DNA from 3 places in the Tessaracoccus sp. O5.2 genome. Region 1 is predicted to be linked to each of the others. Evidence: predicted binding sites of a transcription regulator. Region 1 holds the regulator's gene; each other region holds the start of a gene.

Region 1 (10,241 bases):
CTGGTCAACGAGGTGGCCTGGGAAGAGAACCGGCGCTTCGCCGGACAGGACGTCGAGGTGATGTTCGCCACGGGCGAGGGGCGCAAGGACGCCGAGACCCATCGGATGAGCGGCAGGGCCAGGGACAACCGCCTGGTGCACGTCGCGGTGCCGGAGGATCCGGCGCTTCGCCCCCGGCCGGGCGACATCGCCACCGTGCGGGTCACCCACGCCGCGCCGCACCACCTCAATTCGGATGAGCTGCCCCGCGACCTGCGCCGCACGCGGGGCGGGGACGCGTGGGAGGCCGCGACGCAGGCCCCCCGCCCGGTGGGCGTCGGGCTGGGACTGCCGACAGTGGGTCGGCCCGACCCGCTACCCGCCGCCACCGGCTGCGGCTGAGTCAGCGCCGCGTCGGATCCTGGTCCGCGTCGTCGTTCATGCGGTCCAGGTGCTCGTTGGCCAGGTCCTGCGCCTGGTCCACGTGCTCGGCGTACCGGCCGCCGGTGCGTGCGTCGAGGACATCGCCGGCCTTCTCGATGCCGCCCTCGACCTGCTCCTCGTGCTGCTTGGCCAGGTCACCCAGGTTGTCGAACAGTCCCATGACGGTTCCTCTCTCGTAGCGGATGGCCCCATGATGCCCCGGTCGGAGGTCGCGGCCAAGGGTCCGGGGCGGGCGATGGCACACTGGCAGGCGTGAACGTCCCCCTCGTCGTCCTCGTGGGCCCCACCGCCACCGGCAAGTCGGGCCTCGCCGTCGACCTGGCACTCGAGCTGGCCGCGGCCGGCCGGCCCGCCGAGATCGTCAACGCGGACTCCATGCTCGTCTACCGCGGCATGGACATCGGCACGGCCAAGCCGACCAGGGCCGAACGGCGCGGGGTGCCGCATCACCTCATCGACATCTGGGACGTCACGGTGCGCGCCTCCGTGGCCGAGTTCCAGCTGCTGGCGCGGGAGACGATCGCGCGGCTGCGCGGGGCCGGCGTCATTCCGGTCATGGTCGGCGGATCGGCGCTGTACACCCGGGCCATCGTCGACCGGTTCGACTTCCCCGGCTCGGACCCGGAGGTGCGGGCCCACTGGGAGGCCGAGCTCGCGGCGGTCGGTCCGCACGCGCTGCATGCGCGGCTCGCTCAGCTGAGCCCGGAGTCCGCGGCCCAGATCGAACCCGGCAACGGCCGGCGGATCGTGCGGGCCCTGGAGATTGCCGAGCTCACCGGCGGTCATCGCGCGGAGCTGCCCCAGTGGACCTACGAGCTGCCGGGGGTGCACCAGTTCGGGCTCACCATGGACCGGGCGGACCTGGACCGCCGTATCGAGGAGCGCGTCAACGCCATGTGGCGCGCGGGGCTGGTCGATGAGGTGCGCGGCCTGGTGAGCGCCGGACTCCGCGACGGTCAGACGGCCGTGCGCGCCATCGGCTACCGTCAGGTCGTCGACTTCCTCGACGGCGCCTGCAGCGAGGACGAGGCACGGGAGGCCGTCAAGCGGGCCACGCGCCAGTTCTTCCGCAAACAGCTCGGCTGGTACCGGCGCGACCCCCGCATCACGTGGCTCCCCGCAGGTGACCCGATGAACGTGGGCCGCATCGTCGCCGCGCTACGATCGGACGACCAGGCGCAAGGAGGTCGGCATGCGGCGTTTCAGCTTCCACAAGGGCCACGGGACCCGGAATGACTTCATCATCCTGGACGACTCCTACGGCATGCACGACATGCATCCTGAGTTCATCCGGGCGGTGTGTGACCGGCACGCCGGGATCGGCGCCGACGGCGTCATCCGCGTGGTGCGCGCGGGCAGCATCCGCGACTGGACGGGCGACCCGCACCTGTGGTTCATGGACTACTACAACGCCGACGGCTCCGTCGCGGAGATGTGCGGCAACGGCCTGAGGGTGTTCGCACGCCACCTCATCAACGAGCAGCTGGTCGACGCGGGCGCGTTCGACGTCGCCACCCGCGCGGGCGTCAAGCACGTGGAGGTCGCCCGCCACGGCCTCATCAGTACCGACATCGGCCGCGCCCTGGTGCTGCCCGACGACGTCACCGTGACCCTGGAGGACCGGTCTTGGCCCGTGGTGAAGGTCGACGTCGGCAACCCCCACGCCGTCGTGTTCCTGACCGACTCCGACGTCCTGGAGGATCTTGACCTGCACCGCGCGCCCCGCTGGTCCCCGGCTGAGGCGTATCCGCAGGGCGTCAACGTCGAGTTCGTGCGGGTCGACGCCCCCGACGCGCTGACCATGCGCGTGCACGAGCGGGGAGTGGGGGAGACCATGAGCTGCGGCACCGGGGTCGTGGCGGTCGCCGCTGCCCACCGGGCGCGCGGCGGGCACGAGGGGCCCGTGACGGTGCGCGTCCCGGGGGGAGAGCTGTCGGTCCAGTTCACCGGCGACGAGGCGCGGCTGACCGGACCCGCCGTCGTCATCGGCCGGGGCGAGTTCTGGATCTAGCGTTATCCACAGGCGCGACTCCGCGCTTGGGTAACCGGCCGCGGGCTGGGACAATGGGCGGCACGATGACAGATCATTCCCTCGACGAGAACGTCGACGACCTCATGCCGGACCTCGACGGCGACGCCGGTGACTACCCCCAGGACGACTACGACGAACCCGACTACGACGGCGGCCAGGAGGACCTGGCGGCCCGCCGCTCACTGCGACGCGTCGCGGGCATGCGCACCGAGCTCGAAGACGTCACCGAGGTCGAGTACCGCCAGCTGCGCCTCGAGCGGGTCGTGCTGGTCAGCGTGTGGACCAGCGGCACGCAGGAGGACGCGGACAACGCCATGGCCGAGCTGAAGCTGCTGGCCGAGACGGCCGGTTCCGAGGTGCTCGCGGGCCTGGTCCAGCGGCGCAGCCACGTGGACCCGGCCACCTACATCGGCCGCGGCAAGGTCGAGGAGGTCGCGGAGATGGTCCGCGCCACCGGCGCCGACACCGTCATCTGCGACGGCGAACTCGAGCCCGCGCAGCTGCGCAACCTGGAGGACCGCGTCAAGGTCAAGGTGGTGGACCGCACCGCGCTGATCCTCGACATCTTCGCGCAGCACGCCAAGAGCGCCGAGGGCAAGGCCCAGGTCGAGCTGGCGCAGCTGCAGTACCTCAAGCAGCGGCTCCGCGGCTGGGGTGGCAACCTGTCGCGCCAGGCGGGTGGCCGCGCGGCGGGCGGCGCCGGCATCGGCGGCCGCGGCCCTGGCGAGACGAAGATCGAGACGGACCGCCGGCGCATCCACACCCGGATCGCGCAGCTGCGCCGCAAGCTCCGCGAGATGGACGCCACCCGCGAGGGCAAACGAGCCGAGCGGCGCCGCAACCAGGTGCCGTCGGTCGCGATCGTCGGCTACACCAACGCGGGCAAGTCGTCGCTGCTGAACCGGCTGACCGGGGCGGGGGTGCTCGTGGAGGACGCGCTGTTCGCGACTCTCGATCCCACCACCCGTCGCAGCGAGACCGCCGACGGCCGCGTCTACACCCTCACCGACACCGTCGGCTTCGTCCGGCACCTGCCGCACGACCTCGTGGAGGCGTTCCGGTCCACGCTGGAGGAATCGTCCCAGGCGGACCTGCTGGTCCACGTGGTCGATGCGTCGGACCCGGACCCGGAGGGACAGATCGGCGCCGTCCGCACCGTGCTCGCCGAGATCGGCGCCGCACAGGTGCCCGAGCTGCTGGTGCTCAACAAGGCCGACGCGGCCGACGAGACCACCATCCTGGCGCTGCGGGCCAACCACCCGGACGCCGTTGTGGTCTCCGCCCGGACGGGAGCCGGGCTGGACGAGCTGCGCGCCATCATCGAACAGCGCCTCCCGCAGCCGGAGGTCCGCATCACTGCCCTCGTCCCCTACGAGCGCGGGGACCTCGTGGACCGGATCCACAAGACCGCGGTGATCGACTCGCTTGAGCACACGGCGGACGGTACTTTGGTGAGCGCCCGCGTGATGCCGGCTCTGGCCGACGAGTTGGCGGCCTTCGCCCGTGACTGACCACGCCGCCATCCTGGCCGCCGCCGTCGGCGAGATCCACGGTCAGGCCAGGCCGGGGCAGCAGGTGATGGCGGACTCCGTGGCGCGCGCGTTGGACGACGGCGTGCACCTACTCGTGCAGGCGGGCACGGGCACGGGCAAGTCCTTGGGCTACCTGGCCCCGGTGCTGGCCCGCTGCGTGGACCGGGAGGAGCGCATCGTCGTCGCGACGGCGACCCTCGCCCTTCAGGCGCAGCTCGCGAGCAAGGACATCCCCACCGCGCTGGACGCCGTCGAGGCGGTCACCGGGACGCGCCCCAAGGCGGCCATTCTCAAGGGCCGCACCAACTACGCCTGCCTCTACCGTGCTCGCTCCGGTGGGCCCGCGGAACAGGACAGCCTCGTGGGCAGCTCCGCCCTGGCGGAGGCCGTGTCCCCGAGCGCCGATGACGTGTCGCGGCTGGGAGCCGAGGTGCTCGCCCTGCGTGAGTGGGTCGAGGAGGAGGCCGAACGGAAGGGGCTCGCAGACCGCGACGACGCGCCCACGCACACGGCCCGGGCCTGGGCCCAGGTGTCGATCCCCACCCGGGAGTGCCTGGGCGTCGCGAACTGCCCCTTCGGCGCCGAGTGCTTCGTCGAGGCGTCGCGCGAGGAGGCCCGCAACGCGCAACTGGTGGTGACCAACCATGCGCTGCTGGCCATCAACGCCATGCACGGCGGCACGGCGCTGCCCGAGCACGAGGCGCTGATCATCGACGAGGCCCACGAACTGGTCAGCCGGATCACCACCGCCGCCACCGACGAGCTCACGCCCGGCCTGGTCGAGCGGACCGCCCGGCGGGTCCTGACCTGGGTCGACGACGACCTCGGCGTCGACTTCCTCGACCAGGCGGACGTGTTGCGCCAGGCCCTGGCCGAGTCGGAGCTGGCGCGCATCACCGCCGGGTCCGCGCCGCTGGTCTACGCCGCGGCCCAGCTGCGCGACGTCGCGCGCAAGGTCGTGAGCGCGCTGGGCAAGGCCACCGACGACGCTGAGCGGACCCAGGCCGCGTCGGCCGTGAAGGAGGTCTTCGACATCGCGGAGCGGATCGCGAAGCTCTCGGAGGCGGACGTGGTGTGGGTGACGGAGTCGGAGGTGTTCGGCCGGTCGGCCTACGTGGCGCCGCTCAACGTCGCCGGCCTGCTGCGCAACCAGATCTTCGCCGAGACCCCGACGGTGCTGACGTCGGCCACCCTGGAGCTCGGCGGGTCGTTCGAGGCCGCCGCCAGCGCCGTGGGGCTGTCCTACGGGGATCGGCTGGAGGACGGCCAGGAACCCCAGGACCAGTTCGCCTGGCGGGGGATCGACGTGGGGTCCCCGTTCGACTACCGGAGGCAGGGCATCCTCTACGTGGCCCGACGCCTGCCACCACCCGGCCGCGACGGGATGAGCGAGCAGACGCTCGCGGAGATCGCGCAGCTCATCTGGGCGGCGGAGGGGCGGACCCTGGGGTTGTTCGCGTCGCGCCGGGCGGCGGAGCAGGCGGCCGAGTACTGCCGCCGCGAGCTGCCCGACCTGCGGATCCTCTGCCAGGGTGACGCACAGTTGTCCGAGCTCACCCGCACCTTCATCGCGGACCCGTCGGCGTCGTTGTTCGGCACCATGTCGCTGTGGCAGGGCGTGGACGTGCCGGGGGAGACGTGTCAGCTGGTCATCATCGACAAGATCCCGTTCCCGCGCCCGGACGACCCGCTCATGCAGGCCCGCAAGAAGGCCGTGGACGACGCCGGGGGCAACGGGTTCATGCGGGTGGCCGCGACGCACGCGGCGCTCCTGCTGGCCCAGGGCGCGGGGCGCCTGATCCGGCGCTCCGAGGACCGCGGGGTCGTGGCGATGCTGGATCCGCGGCTGGTGACCGCCCGCTACGGGGAGTACCTCAAGTCCTCGCTGCCCGGCTTCTGGATGACCACCGACGGCGACATCGCGGTCCAGGCGCGGCGCCCCCCCCGCGGAGCGTTGTCGCGGCGCAGCGGCGGCTCAGAGCTTGCGGAGGACGGCGACGACCTTGCCCATGATGGTGGCGTGCGTCCCGTCGATGGGGGAGTAGTCCGGGTTGTGCGGCATCAGCCAGACCTTCCCGTCCTGCCGCTTGAAGGTCTTGACCGTCGCCTCGTCGTCGAGGAGGGCGGCGACGATGTCACCGTTGTGTGCGTCCGACTGCTGCCGGACCACCACCCAGTCGCCGTTGCAGATGGCGGCGTCGATCATCGAGTCGCCCCGGACCTCGAGCAGGAACACCTGCCCGTCGCCGACCAGTTGGCGCGGCAGCGCGAAGACGTCCTCGACCTGTTCCTGAGCCAGGATCGGGCCGCCGGCCGCGATGCGGCCGATGAGCGGGGCCGCGACGGAGGTGGGCGCGGCATCGAACGTCTGCGCCGAGTCCATGCCCTCGTCGCCCGGCAGCGTCACCACCACGGCACGGGGGCGGTTCGGATCCCGGCGGATGAAGCCCTTCTCCTCGAGGACCTTGAGCTGGTAGGTCACGCTCGACGTGGACGCGAGGCCGGCCCGCGTGGCGACCTCCCGGATGCTGGGCGGATAGCCGACCTCGTCGATCGACTGCTTGACGACACGCAGGATGGCCATCTGCCGCCGCGTCAGTCCATGGGCGTCGACCGGCCCGTCCGGGAACGGCGCCATCGATCCGAGCTCAGCCTCGATGGCGGCGTTGGTGGGGCGCCCGCGACGGGGACGTTTCGTCTCATCAGCCATGACCCCAGCCTACCCAGTGGCGGTACGTGTGTTCGATAAGACACCCCGTGTCGAGCACCTGCGCGAAAAATGTCAGTGGTCCCCGGTGGACTCATCCCGTGCCCGATCGTGGGCATCGGATCGGACGGGTTCGCACAGGTGTTTGAATCGACGCGTCGGATTCGCTACAGTTCAATCGAACAGACGTTCTAGGAGGTTGACATGACCGCGTCCGCCGCAGTCCGTTACCAGGTGATCGACGCCGGCCACCGTCGGCTGGTCACCGTGTCGCCCGCCGCGCGCCCAGAGCTGGGTGGCCCCGTCGCACGAGCCGCCCGCCCCGCGCTGCCGGGCCGGGTCCGCACCGCCTCCTCCTGTCGCGTGACTCGTCCGGTGTCCGGATGGATGGCGCTCAAGGTCGCCGGCGTCGGCATTCTCACGGCGGTGGGGATGGCCGTGGCGGGTCTGCAGTTCGCCGAGATGGCGTCGGCGGAGGCCCCCACGGGCTACGTGGCGGGAGACCCCGCCTGGGCGCACGTGTCCCAGCCCTGACGGCCCTGCAGCACGCCGCGCCCACGACGATCTGGCCGAAAGTCGTGGGCGTTTCGCGCTTGTATGTGGTGGCGCCGCGTCCTAGGCTTCCCTATATCTAGTAGTTCCAGCGGCGGGATTCCCCTACAAGTTGTGGTTAAGGCCACACAGTGGCAAGGTAGGGCCCCCGTCGCACACAGGGAAGGTCCGCTCGCCCATGCACTGCCCGTTCTGCCGCCATCTCGACACCAAGGTGTCGGATTCGCGGGCCACCGAGGATGGCTCGGCCATCCGCCGGCGGCGGGTGTGCCCCGTGTGCGAGCGGAAGTTCACCACCGTCGAGCAGATCGTGCTCACGGTCGTGAAGCGCTCGGGCGTCGTCGAGTCGTTCAACCGGGACAAGGTCATCCGGGGCGTGTCGAAGGCATGCAAGGGCCGGCCGGTGACGGCCGCGCAACTGGCCGCGCTGGCCCAGCGCGTGGAGGAGTCGCTGCGGTCCTCCGGCCAGGCCGAGATCCCGGCCGAGCAGATCGGGGTCGCCATCCTCGGTCCGCTCGAGGAGCTCGACGAGGTGGCCTACCTGCGTTTCGCCAGCGTCTACAAGAACTACGACTCCGTCGACGACTTCCAGCGGGAGATCGACGCGCTGAAGATCAGCGCGGCGGAGAAGGAACTCAGACGTGAGGTCGCCGCCATCGAGGTCGCGTCGGCCCAGGAGCCACTCATCAGCTGAGCCGCACGGCTCGGTTCGCTATTCATCACCACATCCAGGTAACAACGAGGGGAAGATCATGACCGCGACAGCTGCACGCGCCACCCGCCGCAAGGCCACGGGCGAGGGGAAGGGCCTCGTCATCGAGCGCGTCTTCACCAAGCCCGGCGTCCACCCGTACGACGAGGTGGAGTGGGACCGGCGCGACGTCGTCCAGACCAACTGGAAGACGGGCGAGACCGTCTTCGAGCAGCGGGGCGTCGAGTTCCCGTCGTCGTGGAGCGTCAACGCCTCCACCATCGTCACCACGAAGTACTTCCGGGGCGCGCTCGGCACCGCGCAGCGCGAGGACAGCCTCAAGACCCTCATTGACCGTGTCGTGCGCACCTACCGCAAGGCGGGCCAGGAGTACGGCTACTTCGCCTCGGAGGATGACGCCGAGATCTTCGAGCACGAGATCACCTGGATGCTGCTCAACCAGTACTTCTCCTTCAACTCGCCGGTCTGGTTCAACGTGGGCACCCCCTCGCCCCAGCAGGTCAGCGCGTGCTTCATCCTCAGCGTCGACGACTCGATGGACTCGATCCTCAACTGGTACAAGGAGGAGGGCTTCATCTTCAAGGGCGGCTCCGGCGCCGGGCTGAACCTGTCGCGGATCCGCTCGTCGAAGGAGCTCCTGAGCTCGGGCGGCACCGCCTCCGGGCCCGTGTCGTTCATGCGCGGCGCCGACGCGTCCGCCGGCACCATCAAGTCGGGCGGCGCCACCCGTCGCGCGGCGAAGATGGTCGTGCTGGACGTCGACCACCCGGACATCGAGGAGTTCGTCGAGACCAAGGCCCGCGAGGAGGACAAGATCCGCGCGCTCCGCGACGCCGGCTTCGACATGGACCTCGGCGGCAAGGACATCACGAGTGTCCAGTACCAGAACGCCAACAACTCCGTGCGCGTCAGCGACGAGTTCATGAACGCCGTGGAGGCGGGCGACAAGTTCGGGCTGCGCGCCCGCATGGACGGCCGGGTGATCGAGGAGGTCGACGCCAAGGGCCTGTTCCGCAAGATCGCGCAGGCGGCCTGGGAGTGCGCCGATCCCGGCATCCAGTACCACGACACCATCAACGACTGGCACACCAACCCGGTCACCGGCCCCATCACGGCCTCCAACCCGTGCTCGGAGTACATGAGCCTGGACAACTCGTCGTGCAACCTGGCCTCGCTCAACCTGCTGAAGTTCCTGAGCGCCGACGGCACGTTCGACGCCGAGCTCTTCGTCAAGGCCGTCGAGCTCATCATCACCGCGATGGACATCTCGATCTGCTTCGCGGACTTCCCGACCGAGTCGATTGGCGAGACCACGCGCAACTTCCGCCAGCTGGGCATCGGCTACGCCAACCTCGGCGCGCTGCTCATGGCCATGGGCAAGGGCTACGACACCGACGGCGGCCGGTCGACGGCCGCGGCGATCACGTCCATCATGACCGGCACCTCCTACCGTCGTTCCGCCGAGCTGGCGGGCATCGTCGGTACCTACAACGGGTACGCGGAGAACGCGGAGGCGCACCAGCGGGTCATGCGCAAGCACCAGGCCGCCAACGACGACCTGCGTGTGCTGCCCGACGACCGGCAGTTGCATGCCGTGGCCTCCCGCGAATGGGATCACGTGGTGCAGCTCGGCGCCCGCAACGGCTTCCGCAACGCCCAGGCGTCGGTCCTGGCGCCCACCGGCACCATCGGCTTCATGATGGACTGCGACACCACCGGCGTGGAGCCGGACTTCTCGCTGGTGAAGTTCAAGAAGCTCGTCGGCGGCGGCTCCATGCAGATCGTCAACCAGACCATCCCGCGCGCCCTGAAGCGGCTCGGCTACAACTCGGAGGAGATCGACGGCATCGTCGAATTCATCTCCGCCAACGGACACGTCATCGGGGCTCCCGGCCTCGCCGCGGAGCACTACGAGGTGTTCGACACCGCCATGGGCGCACGCGCCATCAAGCCGATGGGGCACGTCCGGATGATGGCCGCGGTGCAGCCGTTCCTGTCGGGCGCCATCTCCAAGACCGTCAACCTGCCGGAGACGGCGACGGTCGAGGAGATCGAGGACGTCTACCTGCAGGGCTGGAAGCTGGGCCTCAAGGCGTTGGCCGTCTACCGCGACAACTGCAAGGTCGGCCAGCCGCTCTCCGACGGGAAGAAGGAGACCAAGGAGGAGAAGAAGGCCGAGCCCGAGGTGCGCATCGAGTACCGCCCGAAGCGGGCGCGGCTGCCCAAGTCGCGCGCCTCGCGCACCACGAGCTTCTCCGTCAGCGGCGCCGAGGGCTACATGAC
Region 2 (10,241 bases), on a different contig from region 1:
GCGTCGCGTGGTATGGCATCCGCGTCAACACGCTCGCCAACTCCCGCACCGCCTACGGCGCCCTGACCGGCAAGCCCTACCCCGCGCACGACATCCCGCTGCGGTCCGGCATGAGCATCGGCATGGTGCTCATCTCCGTCGAACTGGCGATGATGCTCATCATCCTGGTGTTCCTGCCCGGCGAGATCGCCGGCGCGTGCTTCATCGGGTTCGCGATCGGTGAGTCGCTCGGCGCGTCGGCGCTGCGCATCGCCGGCGGCATCTTCACCAAGATCGCCGACATCGGCGCCGACCTCATGAAGATCGCGTTCAAGATCAAGGAAGACGACGCCCGCAACCCCGGCGTGATCGCCGACTGCACCGGTGACAACGCCGGCGACTCCGTCGGCCCCTCCGCCGACGGGTTCGAGACCTACGGCGTCACGGGCGTCGCGCTCATCACCTTCATCCTGCTGGGCGTCCCCGACCAGACGATGCAGATCACGCTGCTGGTGTGGCTGTTCGTCATCCGCACCATCATGGTCATCGCCTCCGGCGCCTCGTACTTCATCAACGGCGCCCTCACCCGCGCCCGCTACGGCAATGCCGACGAGATGGACTTCGAGCGCCCGCTCACCAGCTTGGTGTGGCTCACCTCCCTGGTCTCGCTGGGCCTGACGTTCCTCACCTCGGCGCTGCTGCTGGGCGGCCAATCGGACGGCCTGTGGTGGAAGCTGTCGCTCATCGTGTCCTGCGGCACCCTGGCCGGCGCGCTGATCCCCGAGCTGGTCAAGGTGTTCACCTCGACCAACGCCAAGCACACCCGCGAGGTCGTCATCTCGGCGAACAAGGGCGGAGCCTCGCTGGGCATCCTGTCCGGGTTCGTCGCCGGCAACTTCTCCGCCTACTGGCTGGGGCTGGCGATCGCCGGGCTCATGGCCATCGCCTACTGGATCTCCACCATGGGCCTGGCCGCTCTGATGCTGGCGCCGGCCGTGTTCGCCTTCGGTCTGGTCGCGTTCGGCTTCCTCGGCATGGGGCCGGTCACGATCGCGGTCGACTCCTACGGGCCGGTCACGGACAACGCGCAGTCGGTGTTCGAGCTGTCGACCATCGAGGAGATCCCCGGCATCCATGAGGAGCTCGAGCGCGACCTCGGCCAGAAGCCGGACTTCGAGCGCGCCAAGTACCTCCTCGAGGCCAACGACGGTGCCGGCAACACGTTCAAGGCCACCGCCAAGCCGGTCCTCATCGGCACGGCCGTCGTCGGGGCCACCACGATGATCTTCTCGATCATGATGGGCCTGACGGGCGGGCTGGAGCACGACGTCGAGAAGCTGTCGCTGCTGCACGCACCCTTCCTGCTCGGCCTGCTCGTCGGCGGCGCGGTGATCTACTGGTTCACCGGGGCCTCGACGCAGGCGGTCACCACCGGCGCCTACCGGGCCGTGGAGTTCATCGCGGCGAACATCAAGCTCGACGGTGTCACGAGGGCCAGCGCCGAGGACTCGTCGCGCGTGGTCCAGATCTGCACGCAGTACGCGCAGCGGGGCATGTTCAACATCTTCCTGGGCATCTTCTTCTCCACGCTCGCGTTCGCGTTCATCGAGCCGTTCTTCTTCATCGGCTACCTCATCGCGATGGCGTTGTTCGGCCTCTACCAGGCGATCTTCATGGCCAACGCCGGTGGCGCCTGGGACAACGCGAAGAAGTTGGTCGAGGTCGACCTGCACGCGAAGGGCACTGCGTTGCACGACGCGACAATCGTGGGCGACACCGTCGGCGATCCGTTCAAGGACACCTCCTCGGTCGCGCTCAACCCGGTGATCAAGTTCACAACCCTGTTCGGGCTCCTCGCCGTCGAGCTGGCCGTGAGCCTGAGCGCGCAGAACGGCAGCGGGCTGACCACGACGCTGGCGGCCGTGTTCTTCCTCGCCTCCGCATACTTCGTCTACCGCTCGTTCTACGAGATGCGGATCGGCGAGTCGCTGGAGGACATCAAGGTCGACGAGGCGCTGACGGTCGGCTGACCCTCATCGGTGGTCGACAGGGCCAGGGGCATCGCGCCTCTGGCCCTCTCACCACCCACGAGGAGGGGCAGCCGGGGATCAGCGGGGCCGTCACGCAGCGCGAGGGCGCCAATCCCCCCGCCGGTAGCACCGTGCAGGGGGCGGTTCTGACGGTGGAGGTCGACGACTTCGACGCCGCCGCACGTCGCATCGAGGAGGCCGGCGGGACGGTCGCCATGCCCAAGTTCCCCTTGACCGGGATGGCGTGGCAGGGCTACTTCGTCGACACCGAGGGCAACGTCTTCGGCATCCATCAGCCGGACGAGACCGCCGGGGTGTAGCGGGCGGAAATCCGCCGTAGCTATGGGGCGCCGGCGGGCGTACCGTTGAACCATGCGACGCGCAGCAGCCGCGACAGCCGCGGTGGTGCTGCTGCTCGCCGGCTGTACGGACGGAACCTCCGCTCCGACGCAGCCGACCGGCTCCACCTCCACCCCCGCCGCCTCGCCCACCACATCTGATTCCACGACGGCCCCGGCCGATCCGTCCCCGACGTCGGCCTCCCCCACCGACTCATCGATGGGTCCGCCGGGGACCACCACCCCACCCGCGGGCCCCACCGCATCTCCCTCCTCACCCACCCCAGACGACGTGGACCCGGCTCTCCACCCGTGGCAGACCGGACCCGCCCGCCAGGATCCCCCGGCCGGTGCGCCGGCCGTCGGCCAGGAGATCGTGGGTGTCCGGGTCGGGCTGCACGACGGCTATGACCGCGTGGTGCTGGACCTCTCTGGGAGCGACCCCATTCTGGGGTGGTTCGCGGGCTTCACCGACGAGGCCGTCCAGGACCCGACGGGAGAGCCGATGGACGTCGAGGGGGACGCGTTCCTGCAATTGGGCGTCTTCGGGATCGACTGGACCACGGACGCGCCCGATCGCTACTCGGGCGCCCCTGTCGACGGGGAGGGGCTCGAGGTGGTGAAGGAGGTGGTGTTCGGCGGGCTCTTCGAGGCCCAGCAGCAGATTCTGATCGGCCTGGATGACGAGACGGCCTACCGCGTCTTCGCCCTGTCGGACCCGGCCCGGATCGTCGTCGACATCCAGCACGACTAGCGGCCGCGCCCGCGCCGTCCGCTGAGGTCGCGCCACCTCGTTCGCTGAGGTCGCGCCACCCCGCTCGCTGAGGTCGCGCCCGACGGCGAAGCCGTCCGGGCGAGTCTCGAAGCCGACGCCGCAGGCGTCGATCCCTTGACCACCGCTCCTGAGGTCGCGCCACCTCGTTCGCTGAGGTCGCGCCCGACGGCGAAGCCGTCCGGGCGAGTCTCGAAGCCGACGCCGCAGGCGTCGATCCCCCGAGCGCAGCACGGATGGCAGCCGCACTCGGGCTCGGGGGCGGTTTAGGGCGTTGGTGGCGGAGTTCGACGGCGTGTCGTGCCGGTGGGGGGGTCCGTTCGCTGAGGTCGCGCCGACCTCGCTCGCTGAGGTCGCGCCCGACGGCGAAGCCGTCCGGGCGAGTCTCGAAGCCGACGCCGAAGGCGTCGATCTCCCGCCCCCTCGCTCGATGGCTGAGGTCGCGACAACCCGTTCGCTGAGGTCGCGCCCACTCGTTCGCTGAGGTCGCGCCCGACGGCGGAGCCGTCCGGGCGAGTCTCGAAGCCGACGCCGCAGGCGTCGATTCCCCTAGCCAGGGCTCAGAAATTGTCAGCGCCTCCCGCGCCAGCCGCTTCGACCAGCCCACCCAGCCGGTCGACAGTCCTGGCCGCGTCGCCGTCGAGCGTGCCGACGGCGTCCCAGAGCGCGGCGAAGTATCGCTGCCCGAGATCCCTTTGAGGCGAAGCTGGCCGCCGCGGAGGCTGTTGTGGAGGGGGTGCGGCAGTCGGTCGATGCGCATCACCGGACAGTTGCCGGTCGCGGACGCGGCGTTGTTGAGCGCGCAGTTGGATGCGTTGATGCCGGACGCGTCCAGCTACACCGCCAACGGTGAGGCCGCGTCGCGGGACGCGCGTCGGGCGGATGCGCTGGTCTTACTGATCCAGAAGGCTGCCTCGAGTGGCGCTCTGCCGGCGCATGGTGGGGATCGGCCGCAGGTGCATGTCACCCTCGACCTCGACACCCTCACCACCGGCCTCGGCAAGGCCGGGCTGATCGGGGTCGACGACATCGACGGCCTCTCCGCCGGGGAGGTCCGCCGGTTGGCGTGCGACGCCGGCATCATTCCCGTCGTCCTCGGCGGGCCATCCCGGCTGCTGGATGTCGGCCGCACCTACCGCATGTTCACCCCCGGCCTGCGGGCCGCGCTGGTGCAGCGCGACGGCGGCTGCGCGTTCCCCGGCTGCACCGCCACCCCCGCCTGCTGTGAGGCACATCACATCGTCCCCTGGTGGCAGGGCGGGGACACCCGGCTAGGAAACGGGGTCTTGCTCTGCCCACACCACCATCGCCTGGTGGAGCCCGACCCGTTGCAGTCCGAGCAATCACAATGGCGGGTGCACCTCGACCCGGTGACCGGGCTGCCGTGGTTCACCCCACCACGACACATCGATCCCGCCAGACGCCCGCGGCAACACCGCCGCTTCCGGCTCCGACAGATCCGCGCCGGGGCACCACCCTGCCCAGAAGACGACCCGCCAGACACCGACCCAGCGGAAGTCGACCCGCCCGAGACGGAGTTGTCCGCCGCTGGCCGGCCGGACCTGGACGACCTCATCCACCGCTCCGCCGCCATCTGGGGCGACGGCACCTGACGACCCTTGGGGCTCGACGCCTACGGCGTCGGCTTCGAGACTCGCCCGGACGGCTCCGCCGTCGGGGCGCGACCTCAGCGAGCGGACAGGCACGACCGCAGCGAGCGGGGTTGGGGGATCGACGCCTGCGGCGTCGGCTTCGAGACTCGCCCGGACGGCTCCGCCGTCGGGCGCGACCTCAGCGAACGGTGGTCGCGACCTCAGCGAGCGGGGTTGGGGGGTCGACGCCTGCGGCGTCGGCTTCGAGACTCGCCCGGACGGCTCCGCCGTCGGGCGCGACCTCAGCGATCGGTGGTCGCGACCGCAGCGAACGGGGTCGGCGCGACCGCAGCGAACGGTGCAGCGCGACCGCAGCGAACGGTGCAGCGCGACCTCAGCCATCGAGAGAGAGGGCGGGACGGTGGGGCGGCTGCGCGCAGTGATGCCCAACCCGACGATCACCCAACTGGCGTCCCGCCCAGACAAACCCGACCCAGGGCCGCCCCACCGGCACGCACCCGAACCCGGCCACGCCACCGCCGGAACCAGTGGGGGGAGACGGGAACCGACGCTCGGGCGGCCTCGACTACTCAACCCCAGCCAGCCGTTCACCTGAACAGAACACCCGGCCACAAGGGCCGCCCGAGCGACGGGTCACGGCTCCCCGCACCTTCAGGGATGGGGTTAGGGGATCGACGCCTGCGGCGTCGGCTTCGAGACTCGCCCGGGTGCTTCGCACCGGGCGCGACCTCCGCGAACGGGAGGGCGTCGGCTTCGAGACTCGCCCGGGTGCTTCGCACCGGGCGCGACCTCCGCGAACGGGAGGGCGTCGGCTTCGAGACTCGCCCGGATGCTCCGCACCGGGCGCGACCTCAGCGAACGGGAAGGCGTCGGCTTCGAGACTCGCCGCGGTGCTACGCACCGGGCGCGACCTCAGCGAACGGATTGTCGCGGCTCAGTTCAGGCCGACGAGGTCGCACACGAAGATCAGCGTCTCGCGGGCGCGATCACGCCACCGGCGCCGCGGTCGCCGTAAGCGAGGTGCGCCGGGATGACGAGCTGGCGTCGACCGCCGACCTTCATGCCCTGGATCCCCTGGTCCCAGCCCTGGATCACGCGGCCGGCACCCAGCGGGAAGGACAGCGGGGCGCCGCGGTTCCACGACGAGTCGAACTCCTCACCGGAGCTGAAAGACACGCCGACGTAGTGCACGTGCGCGAGGTCGCCGGCCTTGGCTTCGGCGCCGTCACCCACCACGACGTCGGTGATCTCCAGGTCTGCGGGCGGCTCGCCGCCGGGGAAGTCGATCTCGGGCTTCTCATTCATGCTCATGGCCCCGAGCCATGACCAGCCCGCGGGAGGCCGCCGCGCCACGGACCCACGGGGTAGCCTGACTCTCGTGAGCATCACCTGTCGCCCCATCTCCGCAGACCAGCACCTGGCCTTCATCCGCGACCGGGGGTCGGCGTCGTTCCTCCAGACTCCGGCGTGGGCGGCGGTGAAGCCCGAATGGCGGGGCGAGTCGGTCGGGTTCTTCGACGGCGCGACGCTCACCGGCGTCGGCCTGATCCTCTACCGGCAGCTGCCGAAGCTGAAGCGCTACCTGGCCTACCTCCCGGAGGGCCCGGTGCTGGACTGGGGGCGGGCGGACGTCGCGGATCACCTGCGGGCGCTCGTCGTGCACGCGAAGCGGAACCGGGCGTTCGCGGTGCGGATCGGCCCCGCCGTCGTCCATCGTCGCTGGGCCGCCGACACGATCAAGGCGGCCATCGCCGACGACGTCGTCACCCGCCTGTCGGACGTCGAGCCGGACGAGACCACCCTCGTCGGCACGCGGATCATCAACCAGCTGATCCACGGCGGTTGGGTGACGGACACGACGGGGCACGGGTTCGCGGCCGGACAGCCGATGTTCAACTTCCAGCTCCCGCTGCGGCACGCCGACGGCACGCAGAAGTCCGACGACGAGCTGCTCAAGGGCATGAACCAGCTGTGGCGGCGCAACATCAAGAAGGCCGACAAGGAGGGCGTGGCGGTGCGGCAGGGCGACCGCGCAGACCTGGCGGCCTTCCACCGCATCTACCTGGAGACCGCGCAGCGCGACGGCTTCACCGGCCGCTCGCTGTCCTACTTCGAGACGATGTGGGACGCGCTCAACGACGAGGACCCGGACCGGATGCGGGTCTACCTGGCCGAGCACGACGGCGACCTCGTGGCGGCGACCACCTTCGTACGCGTCGGCGAACACGCTTGGTACTCCTACGGCGCGTCGACCAACGCCAAACGTGAGGTGCGCGGCTCCAACGCGGTGCAGTGGCGGATGATCCGCGACGCCAACGAGGCGGGCTGCGCGGTCTACGACCTGCGGGGCATCGTCGAGGGCGTCGGTGCCGACGACCCGGAGATCGGCCTCATCCAGTTCAAGGTGGGCACGGGCGGCGAGGCGGTAGCCTACCTCGGCGAGTGGGACTACCCCCTTAACAAGGCCCTCTACCGGGCGTTCGACCTCTACATGAAGAGACGCTGACTATGCCGCTGACCCTGACCGTGGACCGCACCCGTTGGCAGACCCACCTGCGGGGTCTCCTGGAGGATGTGCCGGGGCTCGTCCCCGTCGCGAAGGGCAACGGCTACGGGTTCGGGCTGCGGATGCTGGCCACCGAGACGGCGCGGCTGGGGCTGCGGACGCTGGCGGTCGGTGTCGCGCAGGAGGTCGCCGCGGTGCGCGCCGGGGGATTCGCGGGCGACGTCGTCGTCCTCAACCCCTGGCGGCCCTTCGACGACGCCGCCACCGCCCTGCTCGACGACTCCCGCATCATCACCACCATCTCGCGCGCGGAGGATCTCCGCGCCGTGGCGGCTTCGCATGCCCACGCACGCGTCATCGTCGAGATCGAGACGTCCATGCACCGTCATGGCCTCCGGCCCGACGAGCTGTCGGAGCGCGACCTGGCCGACCTCACGTTCGAGGGATGGGCTGTGCATCTGCCCGCGTCGGGTTCGTTGGAAGAGGCCAAGCGGCTCGCATCGGCCGCGCTGGCGGTCAAGCGTGCCCCTGTCTGGGTGTCCCACCTGAGCGTCAGCGACTACCGCGCGCTGCGCACCGCGCTGGGGGTGCGCACGCACATGCGGATCGGCACGCGGCTGTGGCTGGGCGACAAGCGGGCCTACACCACGACCGCCACGGTGCTCGACCTGCACCGGGTGCGATCCGGGGAGCGGCTGGGCTACCACCAGGTCAAGGCGCCGCGGGACGGGTGGATCGTCGTCGTGTCCGGCGGCACCGCCCACGGGGTGGCGATGGCCGCGCCGACGCCGCAGCGCTCGCTGCGCCAACGAGGCGTGACGGTCGCGCAAGGGGTGCTGGATGCCTTGGGGCGTTCGCTGTCGCCGTTCGCGATCGGCGGCAGGAAGCGCGCGTTCGCCGAGCCGCCGCACATGCACTCGTCGATGGTGTTCGTCGCCGGTGCCGACGCGGGGGTGCGGATCGGCGACGAGGTTCCCGTGACAGCACGCATGACGACGGTGACCGCCGACGAGGTGCGGATGGTCTAGGTGGCCGCGCGGATGTCCCGCAGGGCCAGCGACAGGAGCCAGGTGTCGACGGCGGTGCGCACGATGATCGCGCCCCAGTACACGCCGTACGGCCCGTACTGGGCCGGCGTCAGGCTGCCGGCCAACCACCCCCAGATCGCCAGGTAGTAGCCCACGTGGGCCACGGTCGCCGCGATCAACTCCGGGCGGAACGGCCGCGCCACAAGAACCGCGAGCAGCACCCAGAGCGACGTCTGCGGCGGGAACGACGGGCCGACGACGACGGCCGCCAACACCACGACGGCGATGAGCGACGCGTCGTGGGGCCGCCGTCGCGTCACGTACAGGTAGGCGGCACCGGCGAGCAGGAACACCGCCAGCATGACGAACGCCAGCGACCCCGCGTGCCGGACCGGCTTGCCCAGCAGCTCCAGCAGGTACCAGAGGGAGCCGTAGCCGCGCTCCTTGTGCACCTCGCCGTGGTAGAACGCGAAGACCGCGCCGGGACTGGTCACGAGCAGCGGGGCGTGGACCACGGACCACGTGACCAGCGCGGGCACGCCCACGCGGGCGGCGGCGGGCCATGCGCCGCGCAGCCACGCGCCGACGGTGACCGCCAGCGCGATCCCGATCGGCATCGTGCCGGCCGAGGCGGCCAGCCCGAGGATGATGCCCGCCTCCATGGCCCGTCCCCGCGACAGCAGCGCCAGCGCCGCGGACGTCAGCGCCACCGGCAGGAGGTCCCAGCTGACGAGGCCTGAGGCGGCCACGATGGGCGACGCGGCCACCAGCATCGCGACCCACGAGGGCCGGCCGGGGGATCTGCGCCCCCAGCGGGCGGACGTGACGATCCACACGAGGAAGCAGAGGTAGAGCGCGACCGTGACCGCGCCCACCGCGACGACGCTGGCGTCGAGTTGCTGCTGGTCGGTCGCCGTGGGGCCGACGGGGATCCCCACGAGCCGCGCAACGGCCATCCCCGCGAGGAGCAGGACGCCGACCAACGGCGCGACCGCCAGCGTCGACCCGTCGAATGGGGAGGCCCCAACGGGCAGCGCTAGCCCACGCACCATGGTCTGGACGTCTGAGTAGCAGAGCCGGGCGTAGGCGTTGATGTCGACGCCGACCTCGGTCTGGACGCACGGGGTGTGCCGCAGGAACAGCACCAGGAACGACGCCGTCCCGACCGCAACCGCCCACGGCAGCGCGTCGAACCAGATCCCCCGCGGACGCGCGTGACGCCCCATGGGCCCGCCGAGGCCAGGGACCAGCGCGTTCGTCACGCGGTCACTCTAGCCGCGACGACGGCAACCGCCGGGCGGCTGCTACGCGGTGGGGCTAGGGCTGGGGCCGAGGTCGGGCGCCTTGGGCGGAGGAAGCTTGTCACCGGGATCGGACCCTGGTCCGGCCCCCGCCGCGGGCGTCTCCGACGTCGTGGGCTCGGGAGAGGGCGCCGGTTCCTGGCCCTGACCCTGGCCGTTGCCCGGCTTGGACGGCTCCTCGGACGGCGTCGGCTCCTCAGAGGGCGTCGGCTCCTCGGACGGGGTCGGCTCCTCGGAGGGCGTCGGCTCCTCGCTGGGCTCCTCGCTCGGAGACTCGGACGGTGAGGGCGTCGGGGACGCGCTGCGGGTGCGGCTCGGCGACGGCGACGCGCTGACCGAGCCCTTCGTGGCCTTGATCTCCTGCGGGCGGTCGAACTCCTCGACCGGCATGCCTTCCGTTGCCTGGGCCATGAAGTCGACCCAGGTCATGAGCGGATAGCTCGACCCGAAGAACGTCCGGTCCTGGGGGCGCTTGTAGTCGTCCAGGTCCTCGTTGCCGGAGTCGCCCGCCACGTACATGACGGCCGTGGAGATCTGCCGGGTGTACCCGACGAACCAGGCGGACGTGATGTCGTCGTCGACGCCGTTGGTGCCGGTCTTGCCGGCGACGGGGCGGCCGAGCTCGGCGGCGCGGCGGCCCGTGCCCTCCTGCACCACGGACGTCAGGGCGTCGG
Region 3 (10,241 bases), on a different contig from region 1:
AGACGCCCGCGGACGAACCGTTCGTGCTGCATCCCGGGGAGTTCGTGCTGGGGTCGACGTTCGAGCGCGTGACGCTGGGGTCGTCGGTCGCAGCACGCCTCGAGGGCAAATCGTCGCTGGGCCGGCTCGGGCTGCTCACGCACTCGACGGCGGGCTTCATCGACCCTGGTTTCTCCGGCCACGTGACCCTCGAGTTGTCGAACATGGCCACGCTGCCGGTGAAGCTCTGGCCGGGGATGAAGATCGGCCAGCTGTGCTTCTTCCGGCTGAGTTCTCCGGCGGAGCATCCGTACGGGTCGGCGCAGTACGGGTCGCGGTACCAAGGGCAGCGGGGCCCGACTCCGTCGCGGTCGCATCTGAACTTCCACCGCACGCAGGTCTGACAACGTCGGGGTCGCCGCTGCGGTCGCGCCTGCCCGCCCCCCGAGGTCACGCGGCCTCGCTCGCTGAGGTCGTGCCGCCCGTTCGCTGAGGTCGCGACTGCCTCGTTCGCTGAGGTCGCGCCCGGTGCGGAGCACCCGGGCGAGTCTCGAAGCCGACGCCTTCCCGCTCGCTGAGGTCGCGCCCGGTGCGGAGCACCCGGGCGAGTCTCGAAGCCGACGCCTTCCCGCTCGCTGAGGTCGCGCCCGGTGCGGAGCACCCGGGCGAGTCTCGAAGCCGACGCCTTCCCGTTCGCTGAGGTCGCGCCCGGTGCGTAGCACCTGGGCGAGTCTCGAAGCCGACGCCGTAGGCGTCGATCTCCCAACCCCGTCCGCTGCTGGTGTGGGGAGCCGTGACCCGTCGCTCGGGCGGCCCTTGTGGCCGGGTGCCCCGTTCAGCTGACCGAGGAGTTGGGGCCGGGTAGATCGAGGCCGCCCGAGCGTCGGTTCCCGTCTCCCCACACATGTTTCGGCGGTGGCGTGGCCGGGTCCGGAGGCGTGCCGGTGGGGCGGCCCTGGGTCGGGTCTGTCTGGGCGGGACGCCAGTTGGGTGATCGTCGGGTTGGGCATCCCTGCGCGCAGCCGCCCCACCGTCCCACCCCCTCGCGGGAATCCCCAGTGACGCTGAGGTCGCGCCCGACGGCGGAGCCGTCCGGGCGAGTCTCGAAGCCGACGCCGCAGGCGTCGATCCCCCTCGGCGCAGGTCAGGTGCCGTCGCCCCAGATGGCGGCGGAGCGGCGGATGAGGTCGTCAAGGTCGGGCCGGTCGGCGTCGGACAACTCCGTCTCGGGCGGGTCGACTTCCGGTGGGCCGGTGTCTGGCGGGTCGTCTTCTGGGCAGGGTCGTGCCCCGGCGCGGATCTGTTGGAGTCGGAAGCGGCGGTGTTGCCGCGGGCGTCTGGCGGGATCGATATGCCGGGGCGGGGTGAACCACGGCAGCCCGGTCACCGGATCCAGATCGACACGCCACTGCGAGGCCTCGGACTGCAACGGATCGGGCTCCACCAGGCGGTGATGGTGCGGGCAGAGGAGTACCCCGTTTCCTAGCCGGGTCTCGCCGCCCTGCCACCACGGGACGATGTGATGCGCCTCGCAGCACGCCGAGGTGGCGGTGCAGCCAGGGAACGCGCAACCCCCGTCGCGCTGCACCAGCGCTGCACGCAGGCCGGGAGTGAACATGCGGTAGGTGCGGCCGACATCCAGCAGCCGGGATGGCCCGCCGAGCACGACGGGAATGATCCCCGCGTCGCACGCCAACCTACGCACCTCGCCGGCAGACAGGCCGTCGACGTCGTCGAGACCGATCAGGCCAACCCGACCGAGGCCGGTGGTGAGGGTGTCGAGGTCGAGGGTGACGTGTACCTGCGGCCGGTCCCCACCATGCGCGGGCAGCGTTCCGGTGTTGGCGGCTTTCTGGGTGAGCAGGACCAGCGCGTCCGCACGCCTGGCGTCCCGGGACGCGGCCTCACCGGTGGCGGTGTAGGTGGAGGCGTCGGGCATCAACGCATCCAACTGCGCGCTGAGGAGGGCTGCGTCGGAGACCGGGAGTTGGCCGGTGATTCGCATCGAGCCGTGGTAGTCCGGGGCGAGGCGCAGGAACCTGGCCCGATGCGCTGCGGCTTCCTCGCGGGCGAGACGCTTCGCATCGTCGGCATCCGATGCGTCGGGGTAGATGATCTCGACCAGGCGAGACGCTAACACTCGCAGTTCGGACGGGCCGAGGGTGTCGACGTGGTGCAGGATCTCCTGCTCGCAGCGGGTGAGCTCCGCCCGGGTGAGCCGGCCGGGGAGTTTGCGCAGGCCGGAGACGATGGCGTCGGCCTGCGCCAACGAAATCGAGCCGTCGTTCAAGGCGGCTCCGATCAGCGGGAACCTGTCATACAGGTCCTGCGCGAGCCGGAGACTGGCGGTGGCTTGGGCGGGGGTGGTGCGCACCGACTGCCGCATCCCGTCGATCACGGCCTCCGCCGCTGCGAGCTTTGCCTCATGGAGCAGGTGGAGGCGTAACCCGGCGAGTTGCGCCTCGGCTTCCGTGACCGCCGCGACGAGGCCGGAGAGACGGTCCGCAGGGGTGTCGTCGGTGGTGAGTGACAAGGCGGCATCCCACAATGCAGCGATGGATCGCTGCATCTGCTCCCGCCTCGAATCACTCATGTGCACTATTCTGACGGAGACCACTGACAATTTCGTATCGCCGGCGTGGTCCGGGATCGACGCCTACGGCGTCGGCTTCGAGACTCGCCCGGACGGCTCCGCCGTCGGGCGCGACCTCAGCGAACGGGTGGTCGCGACCTCAGCGAACGGGTGGGCGCGACCTCAGCGAACGGGCCGCCGCCACCAGCACGACACGCCGTCGAACTCCACCCTCAACGCCCTAGACCGCCCCCGCGCCCGAGTTTGGCTGCCATCCGTGCTGCGCTCGGGGGATCGACGCCTACGGCATCGGCTTCGAGACTCGCCCGGACGGCTCCGCCGTCGGGCGCGACCTCAGCAAACGGGGAGGGCGTCGGCTTCGAGACTCGCCCGGACGGCTCCGCCGTCGGGCGCGACCTCAGCAAACGGGGAGGGCGTCGGCTTCGAGACTCGCCCGGACGGCTCCGCCGTCGGGCGCGACCTCAGCGAACGGCAAGGCGCGACCTCAGCGGACGGGCACGTGCGACCTCAGCGAACGGGCAAGCGCGGCCTCAGCGAACGCGGGGCGCGACCCGGGAGAGCCGGTCGGAGGCACTCACCGGTCAGGGGGTCTCACGCGGCGGCTCGATCCGCAACGACACGCCCTCGCCGATATCCAGGATCGTGCCCACCTCCACCTGCACCGACGCCCCATCGCGGAGGGTGAACGGCGAGCCGTTCGGGGGCACCACCACGGTGCCGTTGACGGAATGCAGGTCCCGCACGATCACGTCGCCCTTGTGAACCTCGACGGCCACGTGGTTGCGGGAGATGTCGAGGTGGGGGCTCGACACCCGCAGGACATGGGCACGCTCGTACCCCGCCGTCGCGCGCGGTTCCCGCCCGACCACCACAGCAGTGACGACGTTGACGAACTCCCCACTGTTGGTGTGCAGGCCCGCCAAAGCGGGCGGCGCCATCCGTGCCGTCGCAGGACCCGGATCCTCGACCGCCCGCATCGGAGCGGTCACCGGTTCGGCGGGGACGACAGGCAGGGGCGCTGTCGGCGGTCCCTGCTCGACGACCCGCGTCGGCTCCGCATCCGAGTCCTCCCCCGCCGGGACGTGCACGGCGGCCGGCCGCTCCGCCGCCCGCACCTCCTGCAGGGACGCGGCCATCCGTTCGACCGCCTCGGCGATGATCTCCCGCGACGTCGCCAGATTCACCCGCACGAACCCCGGCGTCGCCGGGGAGAACTCGCGGCCCAGGTTGAACCGAACCCGGCCGACCTGATGGAAGTGCCGGCCCGGCTCGTCGAGCCCGAGGGCGCCGCAGTCCAGCCACGCCAGGTAGGTGCCCTGGGACGGCTCGTAGTGCAGCTCGGGGATGAGTCGGGCCAGCTCGGCGGCGAAGAACTCCTTGTTGCCGGCGACCTCGGCCGATGCTTCCGCAACCCAGTCGCGGGCCTCGTTCAAGGCCGTCGCGTGGGCCAGCACCCCGAAGTAGCTGGCGCCGTCGGGCATCATCGGGTTGAGGCGCTCGAGCAGGGCCGCGTCGCCGATCACGAGGCCCGCCTTGAGGGCCGCGAGGTTCCAGGACTTCGACGCCGACGTGACGACGAGCGCGTTGCCCGCCCCCGGCACCGTCAGGTACGGAACGTGCGCCGCCCCTGCCAGGGGGGCGTGGATCTCATCCGAAACCACCACGACCCCGTGCCGCTCTGCGAGGCGCGCGACCGCGGCAAGTTCCTCGGCGGTGTGGATCGCGCCGTTCGGGTTGTGCGGCGAACACAGCAGGTACACCGCCGGCCGCTCGCTGGCGAAGGCCTCCTCGAGGCCAGGCAGGTCGAGCCGGTCATCCACCAGGGGCACGTCGACGATGCGGCGCCCCGTGGTGGTGACGACGTGCCGGAAGGGGGGATAGACCGGGGAGTTGATGACGACGCCGTCGCCCGGCTTCGACAGCCCCAGGACGGCCTCCCGCATGCCCGTGACGACGTCGGTGGCCAGCTTCTGGTCCGCGACACCGACCCGCCAGCCCCACTGCCAGTCGGCGTACGCGGCGAAGGCCTCCTGGTAGGCGGGGAGCTCCGGGTATCCGGTGTCGCCGTCGGCCAGCGCCCGCTCCAGGGCCTCGCGGATAGGGGGCGCCAGGTGCGCGTCCATCTCCGCGACGAACAGCGGCAACACGTCCGGCTCCCAGCGGCGCCACTTGATGGTGCCGCGCCGCCGCAGATCGCCGAGGGGGACGTCGAAGATGGCCATGGCCCCAACCTAGCGAACCGACCCCGACTTGACGTCGACGGCATAATGGACCGCGTCGCACGGCATTGATGAGGCCATCACCTCGGAGCTGCCGGAAGAACGGCGGGGTGACCCGCTCACTAGACCCGGCCGCGGCGGATGAACAAGTGGGGCGCCCCGGCGCCCAAGAAGGGTGGTACCGCGGGCTTCGGCTCGTCCCTTCACCTCAGCGACGATTCGATGAAGGACCACCCGATGACCGACCAGGCTGCCAGCCAGTCCCCCGGCTACCGCGCCGTGCCCGCCCAGGTTGACTTCCCGACCCTCGAGCACGAGATCCTGAGCCTGTGGGAGGAGCGCGACACCTTCGCCCGCTCCCTGGAACGCACGGCCGACGGCGAGCCGTGGACCTTCTACGAGGGCCCGCCCACCGCGAACGGCATGCCGGGCACGCACCACATCGAGGCGCGTGTTTTCAAGGACCTGTTCCCCCGCTACAAGACGATGCGGGGCCACCGCGTTGAGCGGAAGGCCGGCTGGGACTGCCACGGCCTCCCGGTCGAGTTGGCCGTCGAGAAGGAGCTCGGTTTCTCCGGCAAGGCGGACATCGAGGCATTCGGCGTCGAGGCGTTCAACGCGAAGTGCCGCGAGTCCGTGCTGCGGCACGTCGACGCGTTCAGCGAGCTCACGGAGCGCATGGGCTACTGGGTCAACATCGACGACGCCTACGTGACGATGACACCGCAATACGTCGAGTCGCTGTGGTGGGCACTCAAGCAGATCCACGGCAAGGGCCTCCTGGAGGAGGACTACCGCGTGGCGCCGTACTGCCCGCGGTGTGGCACCGCGCTGTCGGACCACGAGCTCGCGCAGGGCTACGAGGACATCACCGACCCGTCGATCTACGTCCGCTTCCCGCTCACCTCCGGCCCGCTCGCCGGCGAGGTGGACCTGTTGGTGTGGACGACGACGCCCTGGACGCTGGTCTCCAACACCGCGGTCGCGGTGCACCCGGACGTGACCTACCGCGTCGCCACGCACCCGCAGCAGAAGGCGCTGGTCGTCGCCGAGCCGCTGGCCGACAAGGTGCTGGGCGACGAGTGGACCCTCACCGACACCTTCCTCGGCCGCGACCTCGAGCGCTGGACCTACCAGCGGCCCCTCGAACTCGTGGAGTTCCCGGCCCCGGCCCACTTCGTGGTGCTCGCCGAGTACGTCACCACCGAGGACGGCTCCGGCCTGGTCCACCAGGCGCCCGCCTTCGGCGAGGACGACATGCACGTGTGCCGCTCCTACGGCCTGCCCTTCGTCAACCCCGTCCGCCGCGACGGCACGTTCGACGAGGACCTCGACCTGGTGGGCGGTCTGTTCTTCAAGGACGCCGACACCGCCATCGTCGCCGACCTCAAGGCGCGGGGCCTCATGTTCCGCGTCCTCGACTACACGCACAGCTACCCGCACTGCTGGCGCTGCCACACCCCCCTGCTCTACTACGCCATGCCGTCGTGGTACATCCGCACCACGCACATCAAGGATGAGCTGCTCGCGGAGAATGAGGCCACCACCTGGTACCCGGACACCATCAAGCACGGCCGGTACGGCGACTGGCTGAACAACAACATCGACTGGGCGCTGTCGCGGACCCGCTACTGGGGGACGCCGCTGCCGATCTGGCGCTGTGAGGACGACCACCAGGTCTGCGTCGGCTCCCGCGCCGAACTCAGCGAACTCACCGGCGCGGACCAGAGCGACCTGGATCCGCACCGTCCGTTCGTCGACGACATCGTCTTCCCATGCCCGACCTGCGGCAAGGAGTCGCGCCGCGTGCCCGAGGTCATCGACGCCTGGTTCGATTCCGGCGCCATGCCCTTCGCGCAGTGGGGCTACCCGCATGTGCCCGGCTCCGAGGAGGTGTTCGCCGAGCGGTACCCGGCCGACTTCATCTGCGAGGCCATCGACCAGACCCGCGGCTGGTTCTACTCACTCATGGCCGTCGGCACCCTGGTGTTCGACCAGAGCTCGTACCGCAACGTCGTCTGCCTGGGCCACATCCTCGCCGACGACGGGCGCAAGATGAGCAAGCACCTCGGCAACGTGCTGGAGCCGATCCCGCTCATGGACCAGCACGGCGCGGACGCGGTGCGCTGGTTCATGGCCTGCTCCGGGTCGCCGTGGATGGCGCGACGCGTCGGCCATCAGGCGATCGGCGAGACGGTCCGCAAGGTGCTGCTGACCTACTGGAACACCGTCGCGTTCCACACGCTGTACGCGCGGGCGTCGGACTGGACGCCCGCCGGCGAGGCGCCGCCCGTGGCGGAGCGCCACGTGCTCGACCGCTGGCTGACGTCGGCCACGCAGCAGCTGATCGTGGACACCACCCGGGCCCTCGACACGTTCGACACGCAGCACTACGGCGCGGTGCTGAGCCAGTTCATCGACGACCTGTCGAACTGGCACGTGCGTCGCTCCCGCCGCCGCTTCTGGGCCGGCGACCCCGGTGCCCTCTGGACGCTGCACGAGACCCTGCACGTCCTCACCCGCCTCCTGGCGCCGATCATGCCGTTCGTCACCGAGCGCGTGTGGCAGGACCTGTTCTACGCCGCCGACCCCGACGGCGTGGACTCCGTGCATCTCGCGGAATGGCCGGTGGCCGACGAGTCGCTCATCGACGTCGACCTCACCGAGGCCATGCGCCTGACACGGCGCACCGTGGAGCTGGGCCGGGCGGCCCGGGCGGAGTCCAAGGTGAAGATCCGCCAGCCGCTGCGCCGGATGCTCGTGGCGTCCAGCGTCGTCGAGCGCCTCACGCCCGAGCTGCGTGAGGAGATCATGGCTGAGCTCAACCTCGCCGCCGTCGAGTCGTTCGCCTCGCACGGTGATCTGGTCGACTACTCCGCGAAGGGCAACTTCCGCAACCTCGGGAAGCGGTTCGCGAAGCGCACGCCGGTAATCGCCCAGGCGGTGGCCGACGCCGACGCCGCGTACCTGGCCGCGTCGCTGCGCGGCACGGGGACGGCCCGGGTGGTCGTCGACGGCGAGGAGATCGAGCTCACCGCCGACGACGTGCTCATCACGGAGCGGCCGCGCGAGGGCTGGTCGGTGGTCAACGAGCAGGGCGAGACGGTCGCGCTGGACCTCGAGCTGACGCCGGAGCTGATCCGCTCCGGGCTCGCGCGCGAGGCGATCCGGTTCATCCAGGAGTCCCGGAAGCGGGCGGGGCTGGACGTCTCGGACCGCATCACCGTGCTGATCGAGGCCGACGAGGAGCTCGCTGCCGCCGTCGAGGCCCACCGGGCGCAGATCGCCGACGAAGTGCTGGCCGTCGAGTTGGCCGTTGGCCCCGTCGAGGCACCCACGGACGAGGACGCCGACCTCGGCATCAAGCTCGCGCTGCGTAAGGCCTAGTCACACGCCAGGAGGCTGCTGTCACCCCAGGTCGACGGCGGCCTCCTGGTGCGTCACGCCGGACTGGCGCAGGCACTTCTCCAGGACCCGCATCACCTCGAGCGTGTCGCTGAGCGGCATGGTGGGGGATTCGGTGGCGCCCTCGCGGATCCGCTGAGTCACCTCCGCGAACTCGTGGCTGTAGCCGCGCCCCGTCGGCATCGCCTCGATGATCCGCGGTAGCACCCCGTTGCGATGGACGGTGATCATGGACGGGTGGTGGAAGCGCGGCTCGATCTCGATCCAGCCCTTCGTCCCGACGACGATCAGCCGGCCGGGCCCGTAGCCGTCGAAGCCGAACGTCAGCGACGACAACCCCTCGCCGGCGTGCACCAGGTTGACGGTCGCGGCGCGCTCCACCCCCGAGGGGTAGAGCCGGGCGCGGCAGTCGATCTCCTTCACCTCGCCGAGGAAGGCCTGCGCCACGTTGATGGGGTACACGCCGAGGTCCAGGATGGCCCCACCCCCCAGCTCCCGGGAGAACAGCCGATGGTCGGGCTGGTACTCGCGGAAGGCGTACAAGTCGCCCTGCACCCCGACCACGTCACCGATGCGCCCCCAGGCGACCACTTCGCGTGCGGCGGCGATGACCGGCAGGAACCTGGTCCACATCGCCTCCATGGCGAAGACTCCCTTGGCGCGGGCCGCGTCGACCACCTGGCGCGCCCCCGCGAGGGTGGCGGTGAACGCCTTCTCGACGAGCACCGCCTTGCCACGCTCGATGGCCGCGAGCGCCACGTCGCGGTGCTGCGGGTGCGGGGTGGCGATGTAGACGACGTCGATGTCGGGGGAATCCAGGAGCTCCCGGTACGAGCCGAACGCCTTGGGCACCTGGTGCTCGGCCGCGAAGTCACGTGCCTTCGCCCACGTCCGCGACGCCACCGCCGTCAGTTCGGCCCCCGGCACGAACTGGAAGTCCCCGGCGACGCCGTGCGCGATGGCGCCTGTCCCCACGATGCCCCAGCGAACGGTAGTCATGGCCCCAGGCTAGTGGTGTGACCGCCCTCCGGCGCCGGAACCGGCGGTCCTCAGCGGCGGGCGTCGATGCCGCTGGTGTCGGCCGCGGCAGACGCGTCGTAGCCCGCGACGACCGCGGCGTCACGCTCGGCCGGCCCGCCCGCCAGGATCGCCTCCCGGTCCTCCGCCGCCGGCGCCGCGTCGGGCGGCGGGTCACCCAGCAGGTGGATCCACCGGTGGTCCTGCTGGCCGGGGCGCCGCTCCAGCCGGAGCACGAGCGGCTCGTCGCGCGCGGCCATCCGCTCCAGACAGGCCTCGACTGCCTCGCGATCCGCGAAGGTGTACAGCCGGTCGGTGCGCGCCCTCAGCTCGCCTGGCGACTGCGGGCCGCGCAGCAGGAGGACTGTGATGAGCGCCCGCTCGTCGTCGGCCAGGCCGAGGAGGTGCGTCGCGGTCTGCAGGTACTTGAGCGTCCGCCGCCCGTAGTCGGCCCAGGTCACGCGCGCCAGACCCCCGTCCTTGAGGGCACGCACCGCGTCCTGCACCGTCCGCTCGTCGAAGTCGACGATGGGGTCCCGGTTGCTTTTCTGGTTGCAGGCGGAGCGCAGGGCGTTGAGCGTCAGCGGGTAGGTGTCCGGCACGGTGACCTCCTTCTCGAGGAGGCACCCGAGCACGCGCTGTTCGTCGGCGGTGAGTCTCGGCAGCGTCACACCGTCGACCCTACTCCGCGGGGTCCACGGACGAGGTTCCCCGTCGCGGCCCGCGACAACTATCCTGTGACGGTCCAGAGGAGGTTCGCATGGGTCGCATTGTCCAGAAGTTCGGCGGGTCGTCGGTGGCCGACGCCGAGTCGATCAAGCGTGTGGCGCGCCGCATCGCCCGCACGCGGGCCGAAGGGCACGACGTCATCATCGTCATCTCGGCCATGGGCGACACGACCGACGAGCTCATGGACCTGGCGCTCCAGGTGTCACCGCGCCCGAAGTCCCGCGAGCTGGACATGCTCCTCACCACCGGCGAGCGCCAGTCGGCGGCACTCCTGGCCATGGCGCTGTCGGACCTCGGCG

The links. The regulator LexA, encoded in region 1, represses DNA repair genes until DNA is damaged. The targets are predictions, from matches to a motif close to TCGAACANNTGTTCGA.
Positions count from the first base shown of each region.
Region 2: ACFQPD_RS06560 (DUF222 domain-containing protein) is a predicted target of LexA. The motif match lies at 3,562-3,577, and genes of this name have one in related genera.
Region 3: ACFQPD_RS02385 (DUF222 domain-containing protein) is a predicted target of LexA. The motif match lies at 2,692-2,707, and genes of this name have one in related genera.

Region 1 covers NZ_CAXWGV010000055.1:28,638-38,878, forward strand. The annotation lists gene miaB (tRNA (N6-isopentenyl adenosine(37)-C2)-methylthiotransferase MiaB) at 1-381, shown strand, start outside; gene ACFQPD_RS14015 (antitoxin) at 383-583, opposite strand; gene miaA (tRNA (adenosine(37)-N6)-dimethylallyltransferase MiaA) at 676-1,659, shown strand; gene dapF (diaminopimelate epimerase) at 1,616-2,434, shown strand; gene hflX (GTPase HflX) at 2,539-3,966, shown strand; partial or broken gene ACFQPD_RS14035 (ATP-dependent DNA helicase) at 4,034-5,926, shown strand; gene lexA (transcriptional repressor LexA) at 5,963-6,697, opposite strand; gene ACFQPD_RS14045 (hypothetical protein) at 6,899-7,228, shown strand; gene nrdR (transcriptional regulator NrdR) at 7,425-7,940, shown strand; gene ACFQPD_RS14055 (vitamin B12-dependent ribonucleotide reductase) at 7,999-10,241, shown strand, end outside.
Region 2 covers NZ_CAXWGV010000012.1:116,028-126,268, reverse strand. The annotation lists gene ACFQPD_RS06575 (sodium-translocating pyrophosphatase) at 1-2,009, shown strand, start outside; gene ACFQPD_RS06570 (VOC family protein) at 2,162-2,329, shown strand; gene ACFQPD_RS06565 (hypothetical protein) at 2,382-3,101, shown strand; gene ACFQPD_RS06560 (DUF222 domain-containing protein) at 3,815-4,732, shown strand; partial or broken gene ACFQPD_RS06555 (FKBP-type peptidyl-prolyl cis-trans isomerase) at 5,667-6,037, opposite strand; gene ACFQPD_RS06550 (lipid II:glycine glycyltransferase FemX) at 6,111-7,238, shown strand; gene ACFQPD_RS06545 (alanine racemase) at 7,241-8,266, shown strand; gene ACFQPD_RS06540 (glycosyltransferase 87 family protein) at 8,263-9,528, opposite strand; gene ACFQPD_RS06535 (transglycosylase domain-containing protein) at 9,571-10,241, opposite strand, start outside.
Region 3 covers NZ_CAXWGV010000003.1:98,835-109,075, forward strand. The annotation lists gene dcd (dCTP deaminase) at 1-383, shown strand, start outside; gene ACFQPD_RS02385 (DUF222 domain-containing protein) at 1,124-2,572, opposite strand; gene ACFQPD_RS02390 (aminotransferase class I/II-fold pyridoxal phosphate-dependent enzyme) at 3,154-4,794, opposite strand; gene ileS (isoleucine--tRNA ligase) at 5,029-8,178, shown strand; gene ACFQPD_RS02400 (Gfo/Idh/MocA family protein) at 8,200-9,195, opposite strand; gene ACFQPD_RS02405 (YceH family protein) at 9,246-9,884, opposite strand; gene ACFQPD_RS02410 (aspartate kinase) at 9,974-10,241, shown strand, end outside.